3 regions of the Antribacter sp. NEAU-D49 genome follow, and region 1 is predicted to be linked to each of the others. Evidence: predicted binding sites of a transcription regulator. Region 1 holds the regulator's gene; each other region holds the start of a gene.
The links. The regulator LexA, encoded in region 1, represses DNA repair genes until DNA is damaged. The targets are predictions, from matches to a motif close to TCGAACANNTGTTCGA.

Region 1 (7,194 bases):
CGAGCTTCTCCTCGTCCCAGAGCTTGGTGTCCTCGCACATCCAGTCCGGTCCGCCGAGCTTGAGCTTGCGGCCGACGTTGCGGTGGAACCCGTCGCCACGGGCGTCGTTCGACATGTTCGGGATGTAGGTGTTGCGCCACCTCTCCCAGTCCCAGTCGCCCTCGTACACCTTCCACCGGCGGAGCATGTGCTCCTCGGTGCCCGGAGTGAACAGCTTGTAGTCGCCTTCGAGCGCGTCGAGCTCCGCCTGCGTGGGCGGTTCCCTGTCACGCAGCGACTCGGCAACGTTCTGGTACTCGTAGTCGGGGATCTTCTGGCTGACGGGGAAGTCCTTGTGGCCGGGCAGCTCGTGGTCCTCCGCGATGCCCTCGATCCCGTCGATCAGCTCCGTGCACAGCACGTCGAAGCGCGGCGCACCCTGGACGTCGTCGCCAGGTATGAGCACAACCGAGGCCGTGAGGACCAGGCAGGCCACGAGCCACGCCGGCCAGCGGCCCCTGCTCAACCGCCTCAGCGCGCGTCCCGAGTCCTCGGCTGTGCTGTCCATAGCGGGCCCCCTCGACCACCGGCGGAGCAAACCCCTACAGGTTCACCCAAATGCCACATCCAGGTCAAGGATTCACCCATATGGATGCTTTACACCCGCCAGCAGGGAAGCCAGAGGCCGCCGACCCGGCTTTCACCAGGTCGGCGGCCTCTGTACCGAAGGCTCAGCCGGACTTGCGGCGGAACATCTTCTGCACCGGTCCGGCGGTCTCGGACGCGTGCACGGAGCCCGTGTTCGCATCGCCGTCGGACGTGCGGTGGCTCGCCGCGTTCTTGCGGTCCAGCGCCGCCTTGAACTTGGCCTTCATGTCCTCGCTCGGCGTGGTGGGGCGACCTTCCGCGGCCGCGTCCTCGGCAGCCGTACCGGCCGCCCTCTCCTCGCCGGCAGCTCCGTCGACTGACGTCATGCCGAACACCTCCTCAACTCGGGGGGTCCCTCGGCGCGGGCCCGTCCGCTGACCAGCGTGCCCCACGGGACGCGCCCGCGCCAACGAATATCCGCAGGCACCCAGCGCCATGATCCGCGACTCAGGCGGTTCCCGCCGGCACGTCGTCCGTCGCAGCGGGCTCACCGGTGCGAGCCTCCCGCTCCGCCCGGAGCGACGTGATCGCGCTCTCGAAGTCTTCCAGCGAGTCGAACGCCTGGTACACGCTCGCGAACCTCAGGTAGGCCACGACGTCGAGCTCGCGCAGCGGCCCCAGGATCGCCAGCCCGATCTCGTACGCGTCGATCTCGGCACTGCCGTTGCTGCGCAGCGTCTCCTCGACCCGCTGGGCGAGCAGGGCGAGGTCGTCCTCGCTCACCGGCCGCCCCTGGCAGGCTTTGCGCACCCCGGCCATGATCTTGTCGCGGCTGAAGGGCTCCGTCGCCCCGGAGCGCTTGACCACGGACAGGCTGGCGGTCTCGATGGTGGTGAACCGGCGGTTGCAGCTGGGGCACTGGCGACGTCGGCGGATGGACGCGCCGTCGTCCGCGGTCCGCGAGTCCACCACGCGCGAGTCCGCATGGCGGCAGAACGGACAGTGCATCGCTTCACTCCTGCGGGGTCGGGTCATCGACCGGGTGCACCCCGGTCGCGCCTTGACCGTAAGCGGGCAAACCACCCCCGTGCAACATCGACGCAACATATCGGCTGGTCGCCCGCCACCGTGTGACTCATTCCACCGGCAGGAGGAGCACCTGACCGACGCGGAGCGTGGCGTCGTCCAGGTCGTTGAGGTCCTGGATCCGCGCGACCGCCGAGCGGACATCCTCGCCGGGAGCGGTGAGCGCGGCGGCGTAGTCCCAGAGCGACTCGCCCGGCTGGACGGCGTGCACCTGAACCTCGACGCCAGGTTCCGCGGAGCTGGCCACCGCCGTGGCGCCCCAGGTGGCAGCCGGGGCGAGGAGGAGCGCCGCGAGCAGCACCAGGACCGCACGACCGCGACGGGTCAGCCGCAGGCCGTCGAGCCCGAGCCGGGTCGCGAGCCCTTGCGCAGCCGGCGCGGTCTCGGGAGCCGGAGCCGGCACCGGAGCCGGCGTCGGCACGGGCCGCACAGCGGAGGGCCGCTCACCGGCGCGGTGCACGACCCGAGGCCGCTGCCGCGGGGCCTCCGCGGCCGGCGGGACGAGGTACAGGTGCCGCTCGCCCCGGTGCGGACGCACCTTCGCGGTGCTCCGGGCCGGGCTCATGGTCGTCGCCCCCATGACTTCCTCCATCGTGGATCGAACTGACGTGCGTAGAACGCTTGTTCGTCGAACGCTCGTACCATTGTGTAGCACGACCGACCGCCCGTGTCGAGACACGCTCGAACATTCGTTTGATGGATTGCGGAGCGTGACCTAGAGTGGGAGGCGCAACGAGGTGACATATGTCGGATTGGCGACAGGTGGCACCAGGTAGGCGGCATCACATTCGGTGCGGCGTCACACGGGCGCGGCGCGGGCAGGAGGGGTTCAGTCATGACCGGACGCGACGGCAACGACGGCGGCACGGCCGTGGACGCTGCCCTGAGCAGTGTCGCCACGCTCGACAGGGAGACCCCGGCCGGGGAGGGGCTCGCCGAGGTGCGCGAGCTCGGCGCCGCGGCCGACCGGCTGACGCCGCGCCAGCGGCGTGTGCTCGAGACCATCCAGCACTCTGTCGAGACCCGGGGCTACCCGCCGACGATGCGCGAGATCGGTGAGGCGGTGGGGCTGGCGAGCCCTTCAAGCGTGAAGCACCAGCTCATGGCGCTCGAGCGCAAGGGCTTCCTCCGGCGCGACCCCAACCGCCCGCGGGCGATGGAGGTCGTGGACCCGGGCGGCTCGAACACCTCCGCCGGCACGCCGGCGCCCGCCGAGCAGCACTGGGGCGCAGCCACGGCGAGCGACGACGAGCGGCTGCCGTCGCCGTCGTACGTGCCGCTCGTCGGCCGCATCGCGGCCGGTGGCCCCATCCTGGCCGAGCAGCTGGTCGAGGACGTGTTCCCGCTCCCCCGCCAGCTCGTGGGCGACGGCGAGCTGTTCCTGCTCAAGGTGGCCGGTGACTCCATGATCGACGCCGCGATCTGCGACGGTGACTGGGTGGTGGTGCGCCGCCAGCCGGTGGCCGAGAACGGCGAGGTGGTGGCGGCCATGATCGACGGCGAGGCCACCGTCAAGACGTTCAAGAAGGCGGACGGGCACATCTGGCTGCTGCCCCACAACGCGGCGTACAGCCCCATCCCGGGCGACGACGCGCAGGTGCTGGGCCGGGTCGTGGCGGTCCTGCGCAGCCTCTGAAGGGACGGGAAGCGCCGGGGCGGTGCGACGAACGCACTGCCCCGGCGCCTTCCTCGTCCTACAGCCCGAACCGCTTCTGCACCGCCCGCATGCTCTCCGCCGACGCGCGCAGGCCGGCAAGCTCCTCGTCCGACAGCGGCACCGGAACGTTCTCCGTGACGCCCCGCCGGTCGACGAGCGACGGCACCGAGAGGCACACGTCGCTGATGCCGTAGAAGTCGTCGAGCAGCGACGACACCGGCATCACCCGGTGCTCGTCGTTGAGGACGGCCTCGATGATCCGGGTGGCCGCGAGCCCCACGGCATAGTTGGTGGCGCCCTTCCCGGCGATGATCCGGTAGGCGGAGTCCACGACGTCGCGGTGCACGTCCTCCCGGGCCTGGGCGTCGAGCGGCGACGAGCCCGCGAAGGGCGTCCACTCCAGCAGCGGCACGCCCGCGATCGTGGCCGAGCTCCACAGGGCGATCTCGGAGTCACCGTGCTCCCCCGCGATGTACGCGTGCACGTTGCCCACGGCGACGCCGCACCGCTCGGCGAGCACCACCCGCAGCCGTGAGGAGTCCAGCACCGTCCCGGACCCGAAGAGACGCTCACGGGGCAGCCCCGACATCTTGAGGGCCGCGTAGGTCACCACGTCGACGGGGTTGGTGACCATGACGTAGACGGCGTCGGGTGCCACCTCGACCAGCCCGGGCAGGATCTTGCGCGTGAGCGCGATCGTCGCCTCGGCCAGGTCGAGCCGCGTCTGGCCGGGCTTCTGCTTGGCCCCCGCGGTCACCACCACCACGTCGGCGCCCTCGCACACCGCGACGTCGTCGGACCCGATCACCTCCGCCTGGGGCGTGAACATGAGGCCCTGCCGGAGGTCGAGCACCTCGGCCTCGACCTTGGCCTTGTTGACGTCCATCAGCGCGATGGTCCGGGCCGAGCCGCGTGCGAGCGCCGCGTACGCCAGGGTCGAGCCCACGGCGCCCGCGCCGACGACCGCCAGCTTGGTGGTCCGGCCGGATCCGTGCGTTCCTGGGACGGCTGCGTTCAAGAGGTCCTCCTCGGACAGGTCCGGACGGTTCGCGAGGTCCCGTTCAGGCTAGGTGTCGAGCCGGGTGAGCGCAGCGCGGACCAGGGCCGGGTCGTTCGTGGGCCAGAAGCCGGGCATCGACCGCGTGAGGAACGACGCGTAGCGGGCGGTCGACAGCCGCGGGTCCAGGACGGCGACCACCCCGCGGTCGGCGGTGGTCCGGACGAGCCGTCCCGCGCCCTGCGCCAGGAGCAGCGCGGCGTGCGCCGCCGAGACGGCCATGAAGCCGTTGCCCCCCGCCTGCTCGACGGCCCGCGCGCGGGCGGCCTTGACCGGGTCGTCAGGCCGCGGGAACGGGATGCGGTCGATGAGCACGAGCTGGCACGACGGTCCCGGCACGTCGACGCCCTGCCACAGCGACAACGTCCCGAACAGGCAGGTGGCCGGGTCCTCGGCGAACTCCCGGACGAGCGTGGGGAGCTGGTCGTCGCCCTGGCACAGGATCGGGACGTCGAGCCGCTCACGCATCGCCTCCGCCGCCGCCGTGGCAGCCCGGCGGGAGGAGAAGAGCCCGAGCGTGCGGCCGCCCGCGGCCCCGACGAGCTCGGCGATCTCGTCGAGCTGCGCCTCGGTGGTGGGCTCTCGACCGGGGGCCGGCAGGTGCCGGGCGATGTAGAGGATGCCCTGCCGCGGGTAGTCGAACGGGCTCCCCACGTCCAGGCCCTTCCACCTCGGCGCGTCCGCGGCCGCCTCCCCGTCGCCCAGGGTGGCCCTGCCCAGGCCGAGCGAGCCGGCCACCGGCTCGAACGTGCCGCCGAGCGCCAGGGTGGCCGACGTGAAGACCCCCGTGGACTCCGCCAGCAGGTGCGTCCGGATCAGCCCCGAGACGTGCAGCGGGGCCGCGTGCAGCCGGGTGACACCGTCGGCGAACCCGCCCCACGCGGCGTCCGGGCGCGAGCACCACAGCACGTCGTGGCTCGTGTCCTCGGCCGCCATGCGCTCCGCCGTCTCGAAGAGCGCGAGCATGGCACCCTGGGCCATCTTGAGCCCGGGGTCACCCTGGCTGCCCGACGACGCCCCGCCCGCCTTGCCCGGTCCCGCCGCCTCGGGCTTGAGCCGGGTCAGCACCTCGCGGGCCGCGTCGCGGATGCCGCCCACGGCCGTGTGCAGAGCCTGGGGCAGACCATCGGGGAACCGTTCCGCCGGGGCGGTCACGAGGAGCGTGCCGAGGGCCTGCGCCGCCGCGTCGAGCGCCGTGGTCTCCGCTCCCCCGTGCCGCCGGGCAAGCCGGGAGGCGTGCTCCACCGACGCCATGGAGAGCTCGACGGTGGCCGCGGCCGTCACGCGGTCCACGAGCTCGTGCGCCTCGTCCACGATCACCACGTCGTGCTCCGGCAGCACGTTGGGGCTGCCCGAGACCGCGATCCCGAGCATCGCGTGGTTGGTCACCACCACGTCGGCCTCGCGGGCCGCGGCTCGCGCCCGCTCGGGGAAGCACTCGGCGAGCATGGGGCACCGCTGCCCCAAGCACTCCAGCGCCGTCACCGAGACCTGGCGCCAGGCGCGGTCCGGCACACCGGGAACCAGGTCGTCGCGGTCGCCCGTGTCGGACTCGCCGGCCCACTCGTGGAGGCGGCGCACGTGGTCGGCCAGCGTGGCGCCGTCGTCCCGCTTGCCGCGCCGCTTGGCACCGGGACCGCCCGGCCCGGCCGCCACCCCGGCGTCGGGCACCGCGGGGTGCTCCTCGCCGCCCGGAAGGTCGAAGAGCGTGGGCTCGTCCACGGGATAGCCGCCGCCCACCTTGTGCACGCACAGGTAGTTGTGCCAGCCCTTGAGGAGTGCGATGCGCGGCTCCCGCGGCAGGCGCGGCGCGACCGCACGCGCGACGAGAGGGAGGTCACGGGTGATGACCTGACGCTGGAGCGCGAGCGTGGCCGTGGACACGATGACGCGGCTCTCCGCGGCCACCGCGTGGCGCACCGCGGGCACGAGGTAGCCCAGCGACTTTCCGGTACCGGTGCCCGCCTGGACCAGCAGGTGCGTGGACGTGTCCACCGCCTCGGCGACCGCCTCCGCCATCTGGCGCTGGCCGTCGCGCGGGCTGCCACCGAGCTCTCCGACGGCCAGCTCGAGCAGCGTCGCGACGTCCGGGACGTCGCCCGCGCCGGGGGCCTGCGCAGCGGCGGGAGAGTCCTGGAGGTCGTCGAGGCTTGTCACTCGATGATCCTACGGGCGCCCACCGACACCCTCGCTGTGGGTACGCGAATGGTCGCCCCTCCGAGCGGAGAGGCGACCATTCCGTACCCACGGCGGGGCGGGTCAGGCGCGGACCGCGACCCGCTCCAGCTCGGCCGCGAGCTGGGCGTCCACCCGGCCCCGCAGCGCCGTCCCCGCGGAGACGTGCTCCTCATGGTCGATCTCGCCGCCCTCGTGCACGCGGTGCACCAGGTCGCCGCGCGAGTAGGGCACCACGAGGTCGATCTCGACGTCGGGCCGGGGCAGCGCATCGGCGATGACGCCGCGGAGCTCCGCGATGCCCTCACCGGTGTGGGCGCTGACCACCACCGTGCGCTTCTCGCGACGCTGGATGCGCCCCACGACCGCCGGGTCGGCCACGTCGGCCTTGTTCAGGACGACGACCTCGGCCACGTCGGCGATGCCCGGGATCTCGGACAGCACCTCGCGGACCGCCGCGATCTGGCTCTCCGGGTCGGGGTGCGAGGCGTCGACCACGTGCAGCAGCAGGTCGGCGTCGCCCACCTCCTCGAGCGTGGAGCGGAACGCCTCGACGAGCTGATGGGGCAGGTGCCGCACGAAGCCGACGGTGTCGGCCAGCGTGTAGACACGACCGTCCTCCGTCTGGGTGCGCCGGACCGTCGGGTCCAGC
Region 2 (7,194 bases), on a different contig from region 1:
TCGACCAGCTCGTCTACCTGGCGCGGCTCCGCGGGATCTCCGCCACAGCCGCGCGGACCGAGGTGCTGGAGCACCTCGACCGGCTGGGCCTCGCGGGCCGAGCCAAGGACCACGTCGAGAAGCTTTCCCTCGGCAACCAGCAGCGCGTGCAGGTCATCGCCGCGCTCATGGGCTCCCCGCGGGCGCTGATCCTCGACGAGCCGTTCAGCGGCCTCGACCCGGCAGCCGTCGAGAGCATGGTGGAGCTGCTGCGCGAGCACACGTCCCGAGGCGTGCCCGTGCTCTTCAGCTCACACCAGCTCGACCTGGTGGAGCGGCTGTGCGAGCGCCTCGTCATCCTCAAGCAGGGGCAGGTCGTCGCCTCCGGCACGCCCGCCGACCTGCAGCGGGTCGGGGCGGTGCGGCACCGCCTGGTCGTCGGCGGTGACGCCGGCTGGGTCCGCGGCGTGGCGGGAGTCCACGCGATCGACGTCGACGGCCCCGAGGCGCTCGTCGAGCTCACCGACGACGCGGCCGGCCAGCTCCTCCTCACGGAGGCCGTCCGACGCGGCCCCGTCCACGAGTTCACGCCCGTCCGCCCGACGCTGGCCCAGATCTACCGCGAGGTGACCGCATGACCGCCACGACCGGCCCGGCCCCGAAGGCGACCGGCACGCCCGAGGCGAGCGCCACCCCCACCGCACGGGTCGGGCAGGGCCACCGTGGCGCCTGGCTGATCGTCATGAACCGCGAGATCGTGGTGCGGGCGCTCAACAAGTCGTTCCTGTTCGGCCTGGTGATCTCGCTGGTCATGATCGCTGGCCTGACGGGGTTCTTCGCCTGGCAGGGCAGCAAGGTCGAGACCTACACGGTGGCGGTCGAGGCGCAGGACGCCGACGCCGCGACCGTGCTCGACGCCGCCCGCGAGGCAGCCGAGGACGACGACGGGAAGATCGTCCTGAAGACGGTCGAGGTGGCCGACGCCGACGCGGCGCGGACCGCTCTCGAGGAGGAGGACGCCGACGTCTGGCTGACCAGTGGCGCGGACGGCTGGACCCTGTCCGGGTGGCGTGAGCCGGAGGGTGACCTGTCCGCCCTGCTGACGGCCACCGTCGAGGAGCAGACCATCGCCGCCAACGCGGCCGACGCCGGGACCACGATCGCCGAGCTGTCCGCGGGGGCCACCCTGGAGACGGAGCGCCTCGACGGCAACGCGATCGACCCGCAGGTGGTGTTCCTCGCGGGCTTCATCCTGGCCTTCCTGTTCTACCTGGGCACGCTCGGGTCCGGCGTGATGATCGCGGGCAGCGTCATCGAGGAGAAGCAGTCACGGCTCGCGGAGATCATCGCGACAGCCGTGCCCCTGCGCCACGTGCTCGCCGGCAAGATCCTCGGCAGCTCGGTCATCGCCCTCGCGCAGAACCTCTTGTTCGCCGCGGTGGGCCTGATCGGGGTCTCGTTCACCGACCTCTCCACGATGCTGCCGTCCATCTCGGCGACGCTGATCTGGTTCGTCGCGTTCTTCACGGTCGGCTTCATCGCCGTCGCGGCCCTGTTCGCCGTGGCGGGCGCGCTCGCCTCCCGCACGGAGGACCTCCAGAACACGACCGGTCCGATCACGTTCCTCCTGATCGGCATCTACGTCGCGACGTTCTCCGCGAGCGGCGTGCTGGAGGTCGTGCTGTCGTACGTGCCGCTCGCGTCCATCGTGTCGATGCCGATCCGGGTCCTCGCCGGCGAGGCGATGTGGTGGGAGCCCGTAGTGTCGCTGGTGGTCATGGCGCTGTTCACGGTGGGCGCGGTGCTGCTCTGCGAGCGGGCCTACCGGGGTGCGCTGCTGCAGACCGGCGGCAGGATCACCTGGCGCAAGGCGCTGGCCGCGGAGGGCTGACGGCTCACCTGCCCGTCGTCGAGAAGTGCTGGTAGTCCAGGGGCGAGTCCCACTACCCGCCCCAGTGCCAGCCGGCAGCCTCGAAGGCCTGCACGACGGGGTCGCCGGGCAGGATCACTCCCGGTTCGGCGGGGCGTCCCACGAAGGGACGCCCCGCCGGCGGTTCCACCGCGTCGCCCCGGACCCACGGGTTCTCCACAGGGTTGACGTCGATCGCCCGGCCGTACGCGTGCTCGCTCCACCGGCCGGTGCCCGCTACGGGGCGGCAGTTGAACGCCGACGTGTTGTCCGCGGCCATCGAGGCGTCGTCGCCCCCCCCGAAGTCGTCGACCAGGCGCGCCGACCGGAGGGGGTAGCCGGCCTCGAACAGCTCGCGGAAGACCCCGACCAGCCCTTCCGCGACGTCGGCATGGACCACTAGCTCGCCCTGCGCCGTCCCGCCGTCGAACGTGTGGTGCGTGAGCGTGAGGTACCGGAGGTCGCCCAGCGGGACGGGGCAGCCCTCCCGCCAGGACACCCCGGTCATCCGGTCGATCACCTCGGGCGGCAGGGTGGAGACGGTCGCCTCGAAAGCAGGTGCGGTAGGTGACGGTGCGGGAGCCGGTGGAGGGCTTGAGGGCGGCGCCGGCGCGGGCGTCGCGGGGCGGCTCGGGTTGTCCGGGCTGCTCGGGCTGCTCGGGCTGCTCGGCGGGGCGCTGGACGGGGCGGTGCCGCTCTGTGGCGTCGTACAGCCGACGCACGTCACCGTCGCGACGAGCGCTGTGGCGAGGACAGTGGTGAGTCTTGCGGGGCGGGTGGCGGGCACCCGGTCAGTCTGACCTGGATAGGCGCGGTACGCGGTCGTCGCAGGGCGTCCGCGGATTGCCTGCTCCGGGAAGCGGTCACGTCCGTGTCCCACGGCGGCAACACCGGGGAAACGACGGCATCGCACCATGAGACAACGAGGTGCCCACCCCGAGCGCCCCGTCAGCAGGAGGACGACATGGAGAACCACTCTGCGTACGCCGCGACGGCCGCCGCGACTCCGGCCGAGCCGCGCGGGAACCCCGGCGACGAGCTGACCGTCGACCCCGTGGACCGCAAGCGCAGAGCGACGGCGGCCCTCCTGGAGCTCGCCATCGAGCGGGCTGCCCGTCGCGCCGGCTGAGCCGCCGGATCACCCGGAGGCGTGTACGGGTACAGCACGGCACACTCGCACGCCTCGGTCCGGGTGTCCGGCGACTCCCTCGAGGACGCCCGCACCCAGCCGATGCCGCCTCCGAGCCGGAGCTGACGGAGGGGTTGCCGGGGACCGACGGCAGCGCGGGGCCCGTCATCACCGGCTATCGCCAGTCGTCGCCAGTCATTGCCAGGGTCGGGGCTCGGTGATGGGTTTGCCGTGATGGTCGGTGAAGTTCCAGGTGCCGTTGTGGTGGGTCATGGTGATGTGGTTGGTGTCGACGTGGTTGTGGTGGTGCCAGCAGAGCAGGGCGCTGTTGGGGACGCTGGTGTGGCCGCCGGCGGCCCAGTGGTGGGTGGCGTGGTGGACTTCGCAGCGGGAGGGTGGTTCGTCGCAGCCGGGCCAGGTGCAGTGCCGGTCGCGGGCGATGACGGCGCGGCGCAGCTCGCCGGTGATGGTTCTGCGGGTGCGGCCCACGTCCAGGACCTGTGACTCGGGGCCGAACACGACCCGGGTGACCTGACTGTCGCAGGCGATCTTGGCGAGCAGGGCTGGGGGGACGGGGGTGCCGGTCTCGGTGAACACCGCCCCGCCCGTGGGGGTGAGCCCGCCCGGGGTGGCGGCGGTCCCGGTCGCTGTGGTCCCGGTCGCTGTGGTGGCGGGGGTCCCGGTTGCTGTGGTCCCGGTTGTGGTGGGTGTGGTTGTGGTGAGGGTGACGCCGGTGCGGGCGGCCAGGGTCTGCAGCTCGGTCCAGGAGACGGTGACGGTCAGGTGGGGGCGGACTGCGGCGCCGGTGCCGGTGTGGCCGTTGTCCAGGACGATGCGGGCCAGGTCGGCCAGGGCTTGGGCGCGTCGCTGGGTCGTGGTGCGTGCGGTGTCGGGGGTCGGGGGTCGGATGACGGAGTTCAGGGCTGTTGTCAGGGTCAGGCCGTGCTCGTCGGTCAGGAACCCGTTCAGGTGGTACCCGCCGAACGTCTTGGACAGCTCCAGGTGCTCACGGTCGCGCGCGTGGGTGTGACCGCGTTCGTCCGCGTCCGGGTCGGCCACGGTCGCGAACCGGGCCACCAGCCGCCGGAACGCTGCCGGGCGGTGCGCGCGGGCCTGGGCCAGGAGGAACACCTCACCCGAGACCGCCTCCACACCGTCCGCGCCCGGACCGCCCGCCGGACCGCCCGCCGGGCCGTCGGGGCCGTCCGCCGGACCGTCCGGGCCGAAGGGGCCGTCGGGGCCGGGCACGGGCCCGGTGCCGGGCAGGGGGGCTGCCAGTGCCGCCTTGCGGGCCGGGCTGGTGGGGGCGGTGTTGACCAGGATGGTCAGGTGGTCGGGGCCGAGGGTCCCGGCCAGGGCCGCGGCCCTGGTCGCGGGCAGGTCCTGGTCCAGGACCCGGGCGGCACGGACCTCACGCCGGGCGCTGGGCACGGAGATGTTGCTCGTCGCGGCGTGCCAGGTCGCGAACGACCTCGCCCCGGCCCCCGACCCGGTGCCCCACCGGCCGTCGGCCTCGACCCGGGGCAGGAACGACAGGCGCAACGCGTCCAACCGGCTCGTCAGGGTCCGGACCCGGGTCCCGGCCTCGACCAGCCGCGCGACCACCAACCCGCCCGCCACCTCCAGGGCGTCCAGCGCCCCCGGCCCGGCCACCGCGACCAGCTCATCCGCGACCGCTTCCAGGTCCGCGAGCACGACCTCCAACGGGCGGCGGGCGGCAGGCCCGGCAGAGGACAGTCCCGCGGGTGCGGGCGTCGCACGGGGCACCGTGGCGTCCGTGCCGGACCCAGCGTCAGTCCCTGCCAGGCCTGTCCCGGGCACAGAGACACGCGTATCGATCGCTTCGATCACCATCCCCGCACCTCCTCGAAACCCGCATGATCCGGCCGTTCCTGACCCTCCCCATCCTATCGAACACGCGTTCTGACGGCCCGCTGACCAGCCAATCTGTGCACAGAACCCCGAAACCACGACCTGTGGTCGGCCTCCCACCCTCACACCACCGTCGATACGACACCGGACGGAGGGTCGCCGCTAGCCTCTCCTCGTGAGCTCGCGGCGCGGTGACGACGAATCCCACACCTTCGACCTGGTGCCGGACCCCCCTGCGGCGCCTCCGCAGGATGACGCCCCGTCCCCGGCGAAGGCCCCCGCGAGCCCGGAGATGATCACCGGCGTACCGACGTCGCTGACCGACCCGGACACGCTCGAACGAGCCCGGACGGCTGACGCGGCGCCGGAACCAGTCGGCCGTGCTGCCGCGATGCGCCGCAAGGTCGCAGGCTCGATCGGCAAGGCCACCACCCCGTTCCGCCGTGCCGGTTCAGCCACGGCCGCCGCCACGTCGCGGACGGCCCGAGCCGCGGCCCGAGCCACAGCAGGCGCCGCGCGCACCGGCGTCGCCGCCGTCCGGTCCCGGATCCCGACGTCGCGCAGGGGCCGCGCGCTGCTCGCGGGCGGGACCGCGGTGGTGGTTGCCGCGGCCGTCGCGGGCGGCGTGGCTCTGGAGGCCGCGATCGACCGGCAGCACCTGGCCGCCGCCCCAGGCGGGGTGGCGGCTCTGGACCGTGAGCTGCGGGAGACGTGGTCGGTGCCCGTCGAGGGCGCGATCGAGACCCGGCTCGTCCGGATGCCGGGGGGCGTCGTGGCCGCCGTCGGCCGGGACGTGGTGCTGGGGCTGGACGCCGCCACCGGCACCACGCTGTGGACCGTGGACCGCGCGTCCGGCGAGTGTGGCCCCCTGCCGGTCGCTCGGGCCGAGCGCGCGGCGGAGGCGGAGCGCCTGGTCTGCGTGAGCACGGAAGACGCGGGCGGCCCTCGGACCGTCACCGTGATCGGCCCGGACGGCGTCGAGGACACGCGAGAGGTCGCGGCGGCCACCGCCGTCGTCCCGTCGGCCGACGGCGGGCTGCTCGTGGCCGAGCGCACCGGCTCGCCGCCCGACCCGGACGCGGCGACCGTCGAGAGCGTGACGGACGCCGAGGGCAAGGTTGTGAGCCTGGCCGGCACCGTCGAGGACGGCTGGGACCTGTCCGTGCGCCTGGAGGACGCGGCGAGCGGAGAGGTCCGCTGGGAGCATGACGTGCCGTTCTCGCCGGTCAGTCTCGGCGCCGGTGGAGCGTGCGTCCAGTACGACGGCACGACAGGCGCGCCCGCCTACGCCCCCGACGCTCCGCTCGCGACCTTCTCGTCGCCCACCGTCGTGGCCGTCGCCGGGTGCGGCACCGTGGGGGTCTTCACGCCCGAGGGCGAGCCTGTCCCGGACCACGCCGCCTCCGGGACCCGGCTGCCAGCGGGCTGGAGCCTCTACTCGGAGGGGGGTCTCCCGTACCTGTCGGCCGCCGGGGCGAGCCTTGCGGGGACGCGCATGCCGCTCGTGGACGGCGGCTTCCTGCGGGTCGACGGCACCGTCGTCGACGAGGACGGCGTGGTCAGCACGCCGGACGGCATGCTCCTCGACCCCTTCACCACAGACGGTTCCGAGCCGCGGGTCAGGCTGCTCGACCGGCCCAGCGGTCTCGTGGCGGTGGACGACGACGGCGCCGTGCGCTGGTCCACCGAGCTCCCCGGGAACCACCTCCTCGCGCGGACCGAGGACCTCGCGGTCGTCGTTGACTTCCACGGGCGGCTCGTCGGCGTGGACCTGAGATCCGGTGAAGAGCTCTGGGCCACCGAGCCCGAGCTGCTCGCCAAGGGCGAGTGGACGGCCGTGGAGCAGGTCGTCACGGAGGCGTTCACGGACGGCGGCACCCTCCTCCTGGCCACGCCGCCCGCCGCGGGGGACTCGGGTCTGCGCCTGATCGCTCTCGACCTCGACTCGGGCGACGTCCGCTGGGAGCTGGAGCAGGAGACGCCGTACACCCAGCTGCTGGCGGTGGACGGAAACCTGGTGCAGGTCACGCAGCAGGGCGTCGCCGGGCTCGCGCCGCCGGCGGAGTGAGCCGGGCGGAGTGCGCCCGGCCGGGTGTGCCCGGCCGGGCTGCGGCTGGTGGACGACGCCGGCTCCTCGTTCGACCGGCTCGGCCTCGACCTCGTCGGCCTACGCTGACCCGCTTCGCGTCTCCCTGTTCTCCCCGCGGGTTCCCGTGGTTAGGCTCCCCGCATGGGCCGCAAGCGGAGCGACGACGCCGCGTACACGTTCGAGCTGGTCGACGACGACGCGGACTCCGTCGCGGCC
Region 3 (7,194 bases), on a different contig from region 1:
CGCCATCCTCACCCGCTGCGTCGACCGCCCCCTCGACCGCCTCGACCCCGAGGTCCTCGACATCCTCCGCCTCGGCGCCCACCAGCTCCTCGGCATGCGCGTCCCCCAGCACGCCGCCGTGTCCGAGACCGTCGGCCTCGCCCGCGCACGCGCCGGCGCCGGCTCCGCCCAGCTCGTCAACGCCGTCCTCCGAGCCGTCGCCCGCACGCCCCTCGACGACTGGCTCCAGCGCCTCACCGACGAAGCCCCCGACCCCGTCACCGCCCTCGCCGACACCGGATCCCACCCCGCCTGGATCACCCGGGCCCTCCGCGAGGCGCTCGCGGGCAACGGCCGCGCGGTCGACGAGATCGGCGACCTGCTCGAGGCCGACAACACCGCGCCCCGCGTCACCCTCGTGGCGCGCCCCGGCCTGGTCGACGCCGGCGACGACGAGGCGTGGGGCGACGCCGACCTGCTACCGGGGCGCTGGTCGCCCACGGCGCTCGTCCTCGCGGGCAGCGACCCCACCGGCGTGCCCGCCGTCCGGGAGGGCCTGGCAGGCGTCCAGGACGAGGGTTCCCAGCTCGTCACCCTCGCCCTCGTGGCGGCCCCGATCGAGGGCCCGGACGAGCGCTGGCTGGACCTGTGCGCCGGCCCGGGCGGCAAGGCCGCCCTCCTCGCGGCCCTCGCGGGCACCCGTGGCGCGCGGATCGTCGCCAACGAGGTGCAGCCGCACCGCACCCGCCTGGTCGAGAAGGCCCTCCGCGCCGTGCCCTACGACGCGGTGGAGGACGTCCGCACCGGTGACGGCCGAGACGTGGGGCGGCAGGAGCCCGGGGCGTACGACAGGGTGCTGGTCGACGCGCCGTGCACCGGCCTGGGGGCGCTCCGCCGTCGGCCGGAGTCACGCTGGCGCCGCACGCCCGCCGACCTCGCGGTGCTCACGTCGCTGCAGCGGGACCTGCTCGGCTCGGCGCTCGACGCCGTGCGCCCCGGGGGAGTGGTGGGCTACGTGACCTGCTCGCCGCACCTCGCCGAGACGCAGCTCGTGGTCACGGACGTGCTGCGCAAGCGGGACGACGTCGAGCGGGTCGACGCGGCCGCCGTCCTGCGCTCCGTGCTGCGCCCCGGCGCCGACCTCCCCCTCGCCGACCGCGACGACGTCCAGCTCTGGCCGCACGTCCACGGCACCGACGCGATGCACCTGACCCTGCTGCGCAAGCGGGGCTGACGGCTCGGCTGTGGCTGCGCTCGGGCTGGAGCCCGGGGGCTCAGACCCCGGCCGGGGGCCAGACGCCCAGGATCACCGCCATGACAAGCACGGTCACGAGCTCGTGGGCGAGGTTCAGGGTGGTCAGCTCCGCCGGGCGTCCCTCGAACGCGTCGTGGGTGATCATCCGCGCGGCGGTGAAACCTGCCCACAGGAGGAGGCCGGTCACGACGGCGGCGGTCAGGAAGCCGTCGTCGTAGAACGTCCAGGCGATGTAGGTGGCACCGGCGAGCACCCAGGCCGAGACGAAGCTGACGAGCACCGTGACCACGATGGGCCACGGGCCCGCCGCGGCAGCCTTGTCCGGGTCGACCTTCGCGAGCCGCATCCAGCGGCCGCCGAACACCTTCGGCGTGTACCAGACCGACCCCACCACCATCGTGGAGAGGGTCGCGACGATCACTGCCCAGTAGTTGATGTCGGGGACCATCAGTGCTCCTCGAGCGTCGGGACGGCGGAAGGTGGCTCTACGCTGGCAGCATGGCAGCCCTCATCGCCCCGAGCATCCTGTCGGCAGACTTCGCGAACCTCGAGCGCGACCTCAACGCGATCTCCGACGCGGACTACGCGCACGTCGACGTCATGGACTATCACTTCGTCCCGAACCTGACGCTCGGCCTGCCGGTGTTCGAGCGACTTGCCAAGGTGTCCCCGATCCCGCTCGACGCGCACCTCATGATCGCCGACCCCGACCGGTGGGCGCCCGCCTACGCGGAGGCCGGGGCGGCGTCGGTCACCTTCCACGCCGAGGCCGCCACCGCACCCGTCCGCCTGGCTCGCGAGCTGCGCCGCCTCGGGTCGCGGGCGGGCGTCGCACTGCGGCCCGCCACCCCCGTCGAGCCGTTCCTCGACCTCCTGACCGAGGTGGACATGATCCTCGTCATGACGGTCGAGCCCGGGTTCGGCGGCCAGTCCTTCATCGAGGGCACGCTGCCCAAGATCCGCCGCGCGCGCGAGGCGGTCAGCGAGTCCGGGCTGGACGTCTGGATCCAGGTGGACGGGGGAGTATCCCGCGACACGATCGAGCGCGCCGCCGACGCGGGCGCCAACGTCTTCGTCGCCGGCTCCGCCGTGTACGGGGCAGAAGACATCCCCGCCGAGATCGCCACGCTGCGCGACCTGGCGAGCAAGCACGTGCACTGACACGGGCGCCGGCTGACACAAGCTCCGGCCCCACGGCACTGCGGAACCCTCGTCCCCCGACGGACGGTCCCCGACGGACGGCCCCCGACGGACGGCGCTCGCGGCGGCCACGTGGGTGGGAGCGCCGGGTGGGAGCCCGGGAAGCGCGCGCGACTGCGTGGGCGGGCGTGCCACCGCTACTGCGAGGGTCGGGGCTCGGTGATGGGTTTGCCGTGATGGTCGGTGAAGGTCCAGGTGCCGTTGGTGTGGGTCATGGTGATGTGGTTGGTGTCGACGTGGTTGTGGTGGTGCCAGCAGAGCAGGGCGCTGTTGGGGACGCTGGTGTGGCCGCCGGCGGCCCAGTGGTGGGTGGCGTGGTGGACTTCGCAGCGGGAGGGTGGTTCGTCACAGCCGGGCCAGGTGCAGTGCCGGTCGCGGGCGATGACGGCGCGGCGGAGCTCGCCGGTGATGGTTCTGCGGGTGCGGCCCACGTCCAGGACCTGTGACTCGGGGCCGAACACGACCCGGGTGACCTGACTGTCGCAGGCGATCTTGGCGAGCAGGGCTGGGGGGACGGGGGTGCCGGTCTCGGTGAACACCGCCCCGCCCGTGGGGGTGAGCCCGCCCGGGGTGGCGGCGGTCCCGGTCGCTGTGGTCCCGGTCGCTGTGGTGGCGGGGGTCCCGGTTGCTGTGGTCCCGGTTGTGGTGGGTGTGGTTGTGGTGAGGGTGACGCCGGTGCGGGCGGCCAGGGTCTGCAGCTCGGTCCAGGAGACGGTGACGGTCAGGTGGGGGCGGACTGCGGCGCCGGTGCCGGTGTGGCCGTTGTCCAGGACGATGCGGGCCAGGTCGGCCAGGGCTTGGGCGCGTCGCTGGGTCGTGGTGCGTGCGGTGTCGGGGGTCGGGGGTCGGATGACGGAGTTCAGGGCTGTTGTCAGGGTCAGGCCGTGCTCGTCGGTCAGGAACCCGTTCAGGTGGTACCCGCCGAACGTCTTGGACAGCTCCAGGTGCTCACGGTCGCGCGCGTGGGTGTGACCGCGTTCGTCCGCGTCCGGGTCGGCCACGGTCGCGAACCGGGCCACCAGCCGCCGGAACGCTGCCGGGCGGTGCGCGCGGGCCTGGGCCAGGAGGAACACCTCACCCGAGACCGCCTCCACACCGTCCGCGCCCGGACCGCCCGCCGGACCGCCCGCCGGGCCGTCGGGGCCGTCCGCCGGACCGTCCGGGCCGAAGGGGCCGTCGGGGCCGGGCACGGGCCCGGTGCCGGGCAGGGGGGCTGCCAGTGCCGCCTTGCGGGCCGGGCTGGTGGGGGCGGTGTTGACCAGGATGGTCAGGTGGTCGGGGCCGAGGGTCCCGGCCAGGGCCGCGGCCCTGGTCGCGGGCAGGTCCTGGTCCAGGACCCGGGCGGCACGGACCTCACGCCGGGCGCTGGGCACGGAGATGTTGCTCGTCGCGGCGTGCCAGGTCGCGAACGACCTCGCCCCGGCCCCCGACCCGGTGCCCCACCGGCCGTCGGCCTCGACCCGGGGCAGGAACGACAGGCGCAACGCGTCCAACCGGCTCGTCAGGGTCCGGACCCGGGTCCCGGCCTCGACCAGCCGCGCGACCACCAACCCGCCCGCCACCTCCAGGGCGTCCAGCGCCCCCGGCCCGGCCACCGCGACCAGCTCATCCGCGACCGCTTCCAGGTCCGCGAGCACGACCTCCAACGGGCGGCGGGCGGCAGGCCCGGCAGAGGACAGTCCCGCGGGTGCGGGCGTCGCACGGGGCACCGTGGCGTCCGTGCCGGACCCAGCGTCAGTCCCTGCCAGGCCTGTCCCGGGCACAGAGACACGCGTATCGATCGCTTCGATCACCATCCCCGCACCTCCTCGAAACCCGCATGATCCGGCCGTTCCTGACCCTCCCCATCCTATCGAACACGCGTTCTGACGGCCCGCTGACCAGCCAATCTGTGCACAGAACCCCGAAACCACGACCTGTGGTCGGCCTCCCACCCTCACACCACCGTCGATACGACACCGGACGGAGGGTCGCCGCTAGCCTCTCCTCGTGAGCTCGCGGCGCGGTGACGACGAATCCCACACCTTCGACCTGGTGCCGGACCCCCCTGCGGCGCCTCCGCAGGATGACGCCCCGTCCCCGGCGAAGGCCCCCGCGAGCCCGGAGATGATCACCGGCGTACCGACGTCGCTGACCGACCCGGACACGCTCGAACGAGCCCGGACGGCTGACGCGGCGCCGGAACCAGTCGGCCGTGCTGCCGCGATGCGCCGCAAGGTCGCAGGCTCGATCGGCAAGGCCACCACCCCGTTCCGCCGTGCCGGTTCAGCCACGGCCGCCGCCACGTCGCGGACGGCCCGAGCCGCGGCCCGAGCCACAGCAGGCGCCGCGCGCACCGGCGTCGCCGCCGTCCGGTCCCGGATCCCGACGTCGCGCAGGGGCCGCGCGCTGCTCGCGGGCGGGACCGCGGTGGTGGTTGCCGCGGCCGTCGCGGGCGGCGTGGCTCTGGAGGCCGCGATCGACCGGCAGCACCTGGCCGCCGCCCCAGGCGGGGTGGCGGCTCTGGACCGTGAGCTGCGGGAGACGTGGTCGGTGCCCGTCGAGGGCGCGATCGAGACCCGGCTCGTCCGGATGCCGGGGGGCGTCGTGGCCGCCGTCGGCCGGGACGTGGTGCTGGGGCTGGACGCCGCCACCGGCACCACGCTGTGGACCGTGGACCGCGCGTCCGGCGAGTGTGGCCCCCTGCCGGTCGCTCGGGCCGAGCGCGCGGCGGAGGCGGAGCGCCTGGTCTGCGTGAGCACGGAAGACGCGGGCGGCCCTCGGACCGTCACCGTGATCGGCCCGGACGGCGTCGAGGACACGCGAGAGGTCGCGGCGGCCACCGCCGTCGTCCCGTCGGCCGACGGCGGGCTGCTCGTGGCCGAGCGCACCGGCTCGCCGCCCGACCCGGACGCGGCGACCGTCGAGAGCGTGACGGACGCCGAGGGCAAGGTTGTGAGCCTGGCCGGCACCGTCGAGGACGGCTGGGACCTGTCCGTGCGCCTGGAGGACGCGGCGAGCGGAGAGGTCCGCTGGGAGCATGACGTGCCGTTCTCGCCGGTCAGTCTCGGCGCCGGTGGAGCGTGCGTCCAGTACGACGGCACGACAGGCGCGCCCGCCTACGCCCCCGACGCTCCGCTCGCGACCTTCTCGTCGCCCACCGTCGTGGCCGTCGCCGGGTGCGGCACCGTGGGGGTCTTCACGCCCGAGGGCGAGCCTGTCCCGGACCACGCCGCCTCCGGGACCCGGCTGCCAGCGGGCTGGAGCCTCTACTCGGAGGGGGGTCTCCCGTACCTGTCGGCCGCCGGGGCGAGCCTTGCGGGGACGCGCATGCCGCTCGTGGACGGCGGCTTCCTGCGGGTCGACGGCACCGTCGTCGACGAGGACGGCGTGGTCAGCACGCCGGACGGCATGCTCCTCGACCCCTTCACCACAGACGGTTCCGAGCCGCGGGTCAGGCTGCTCGACCGGCCCAGCGGTCTCGTGGCGGTGGACGACGACGGCGCCGTGCGCTGGTCCACCGAGCTCCCCGGGAACCACCTCCTCGCGCGGACCGAGGACCTCGCGGTCGTCGTTGACTTCCACGGGCGGCTCGTCGGCGTGGACCTGAGATCCGGTGAAGAGCTCTGGGCCACCGAGCCCGAGCTGCTCGCCAAGGGCGAGTGGACGGCCGTGGAGCAGGTCGTCACGGAGGCGTTCACGGACGGCGGCACCCTCCTCCTGGCCACGCCGCCCGCCGCGGGGGACTCGGGTCTGCGCCTGATCGCTCTCGACCTCGACTCGGGCGACGTCCGCTGGGAGCTGGAGCAGGAGACGCCGTACACCCAGCTGCTGGCGGTGGACGGAAACCTGGTGCAGGTCACGCAGCAGGGCGTCGCCGGGCTCGCGCCGCCGGCGGAGTGAGCCGGGCGGAGTGCGCCCGGCCGGGTGTGCCCGGCCGGGCTGCGGCTGGTGGACGACGCCGGCTCCTCGTTCGACCGGCTCGGCCTCGACCTCGTCGGCCTACGCTGACCCGCTTCGCGTCTCCCTGTTCTCCCCGCGGGTTCCCGTGGTTAGGCTCCCCGCATGGGCCGCAAGCGGAGCGACGACGCCGCGTACACGTTCGAGCTGGTCGACGACGACGCGGACTCCGTCGCGGCCCCGCAGGCCCTCGCGCCGGCGGCGGTCCGTGACGCCCTCCCGGAGGGCGCAGCGCCCGACGACGTCGACCCGCCCGCGAGCACCACGCCGGCCGCTCCGCCGGTGGAGCGGGCGGGGCAGGCCGAGCCTGGCCGTGACGGCGGCGTGCTCACCTTCGATCTGGTCTTCGACGCGGACGGCGAGGGCGAGGTCGTCGCGGGAGCGCCGGCACCGGAGGGACCAGGCAGCGCGCGGGCGACCCGGTGGGGCACCCTGACCGAGCCGGTGCGCCTCGCGGCCCGTGACCTCGGTTCCTGGGCCGGCCGGAACCGTCGTGTCGTGGTTCCCGTCGCCGCCGCCGTGGCCGTGGCCGCACTGGTGGGCGGCGGCATCGGCGCAGCTCAGGAGCGTTCACGGGTCGAGCGGCTGGCTGCCGCGGCCGGTGGGGTGGTGTCGCTGCTCGAGGCGCCCGAGCAGGTCTGGGAGCTGGACGAGACGCGTACCGCCGCGGCGGTCCTGGACGGCGCCCTCGTGCTGCAGGGCTACGACGAGCTCGTGGCGGTCGAGCCGGGTACCGGCGAGGTGCGGTGGCGTACGGAGCTCCAGTATGCGGAGTGTGGCAGCTCGCAGGCCTGGGGCGTGTTCGGTGAGGTCCTCCTCCC

Region 2: AC060K_RS17150 (HNH endonuclease signature motif containing protein) is a predicted target of LexA. The motif match lies at 4,928-4,943, and genes of this name have one in related genera.
Region 3: AC060K_RS01050 (HNH endonuclease signature motif containing protein) is a predicted target of LexA. The motif match lies at 4,287-4,302, and genes of this name have one in related genera.

Annotation. Positions count from the first base shown of each region.
Region 1 is NZ_JBXTSN010000003.1:109,050-116,243, forward strand. Features, by position in the region: gene AC060K_RS03840 (hypothetical protein) at 1-547, opposite strand, end outside; gene AC060K_RS03845 (DUF5302 domain-containing protein) at 711-953, opposite strand; gene nrdR (transcriptional regulator NrdR) at 1,075-1,575, opposite strand; gene AC060K_RS03855 (LysM peptidoglycan-binding domain-containing protein) at 1,703-2,233, opposite strand; gene lexA (transcriptional repressor LexA) at 2,489-3,289, shown strand; gene AC060K_RS03865 (L-lactate dehydrogenase) at 3,348-4,328, opposite strand; gene AC060K_RS03870 (ATP-dependent DNA helicase) at 4,377-6,524, opposite strand; gene hflX (GTPase HflX) at 6,627-7,194, opposite strand, start outside.
Region 2 is NZ_JBXTSN010000024.1:30,345-37,538, reverse strand. Features, by position in the region: gene AC060K_RS17170 (ABC transporter ATP-binding protein) at 1-617, shown strand, start outside; gene AC060K_RS17165 (ABC transporter permease) at 614-1,870, shown strand; gene AC060K_RS17160 (M15 family metallopeptidase) at 1,923-2,396, opposite strand; gene AC060K_RS17155 (hypothetical protein) at 2,853-3,017, shown strand; gene AC060K_RS17150 (HNH endonuclease signature motif containing protein) at 3,213-4,784, opposite strand; gene AC060K_RS17145 (outer membrane protein assembly factor BamB family protein) at 5,065-6,957, shown strand; gene AC060K_RS17140 (outer membrane protein assembly factor BamB family protein) at 7,120-7,194, shown strand, end outside.
Region 3 is NZ_JBXTSN010000001.1:218,749-225,942, forward strand. Features, by position in the region: gene AC060K_RS01035 (RsmB/NOP family class I SAM-dependent RNA methyltransferase) at 1-1,213, shown strand, start outside; gene AC060K_RS01040 (DUF1761 domain-containing protein) at 1,254-1,682, opposite strand; gene rpe (ribulose-phosphate 3-epimerase) at 1,733-2,395, shown strand; gene AC060K_RS01050 (HNH endonuclease signature motif containing protein) at 2,572-4,143, opposite strand; gene AC060K_RS01055 (outer membrane protein assembly factor BamB family protein) at 4,424-6,316, shown strand; gene AC060K_RS01060 (outer membrane protein assembly factor BamB family protein) at 6,479-7,194, shown strand, end outside.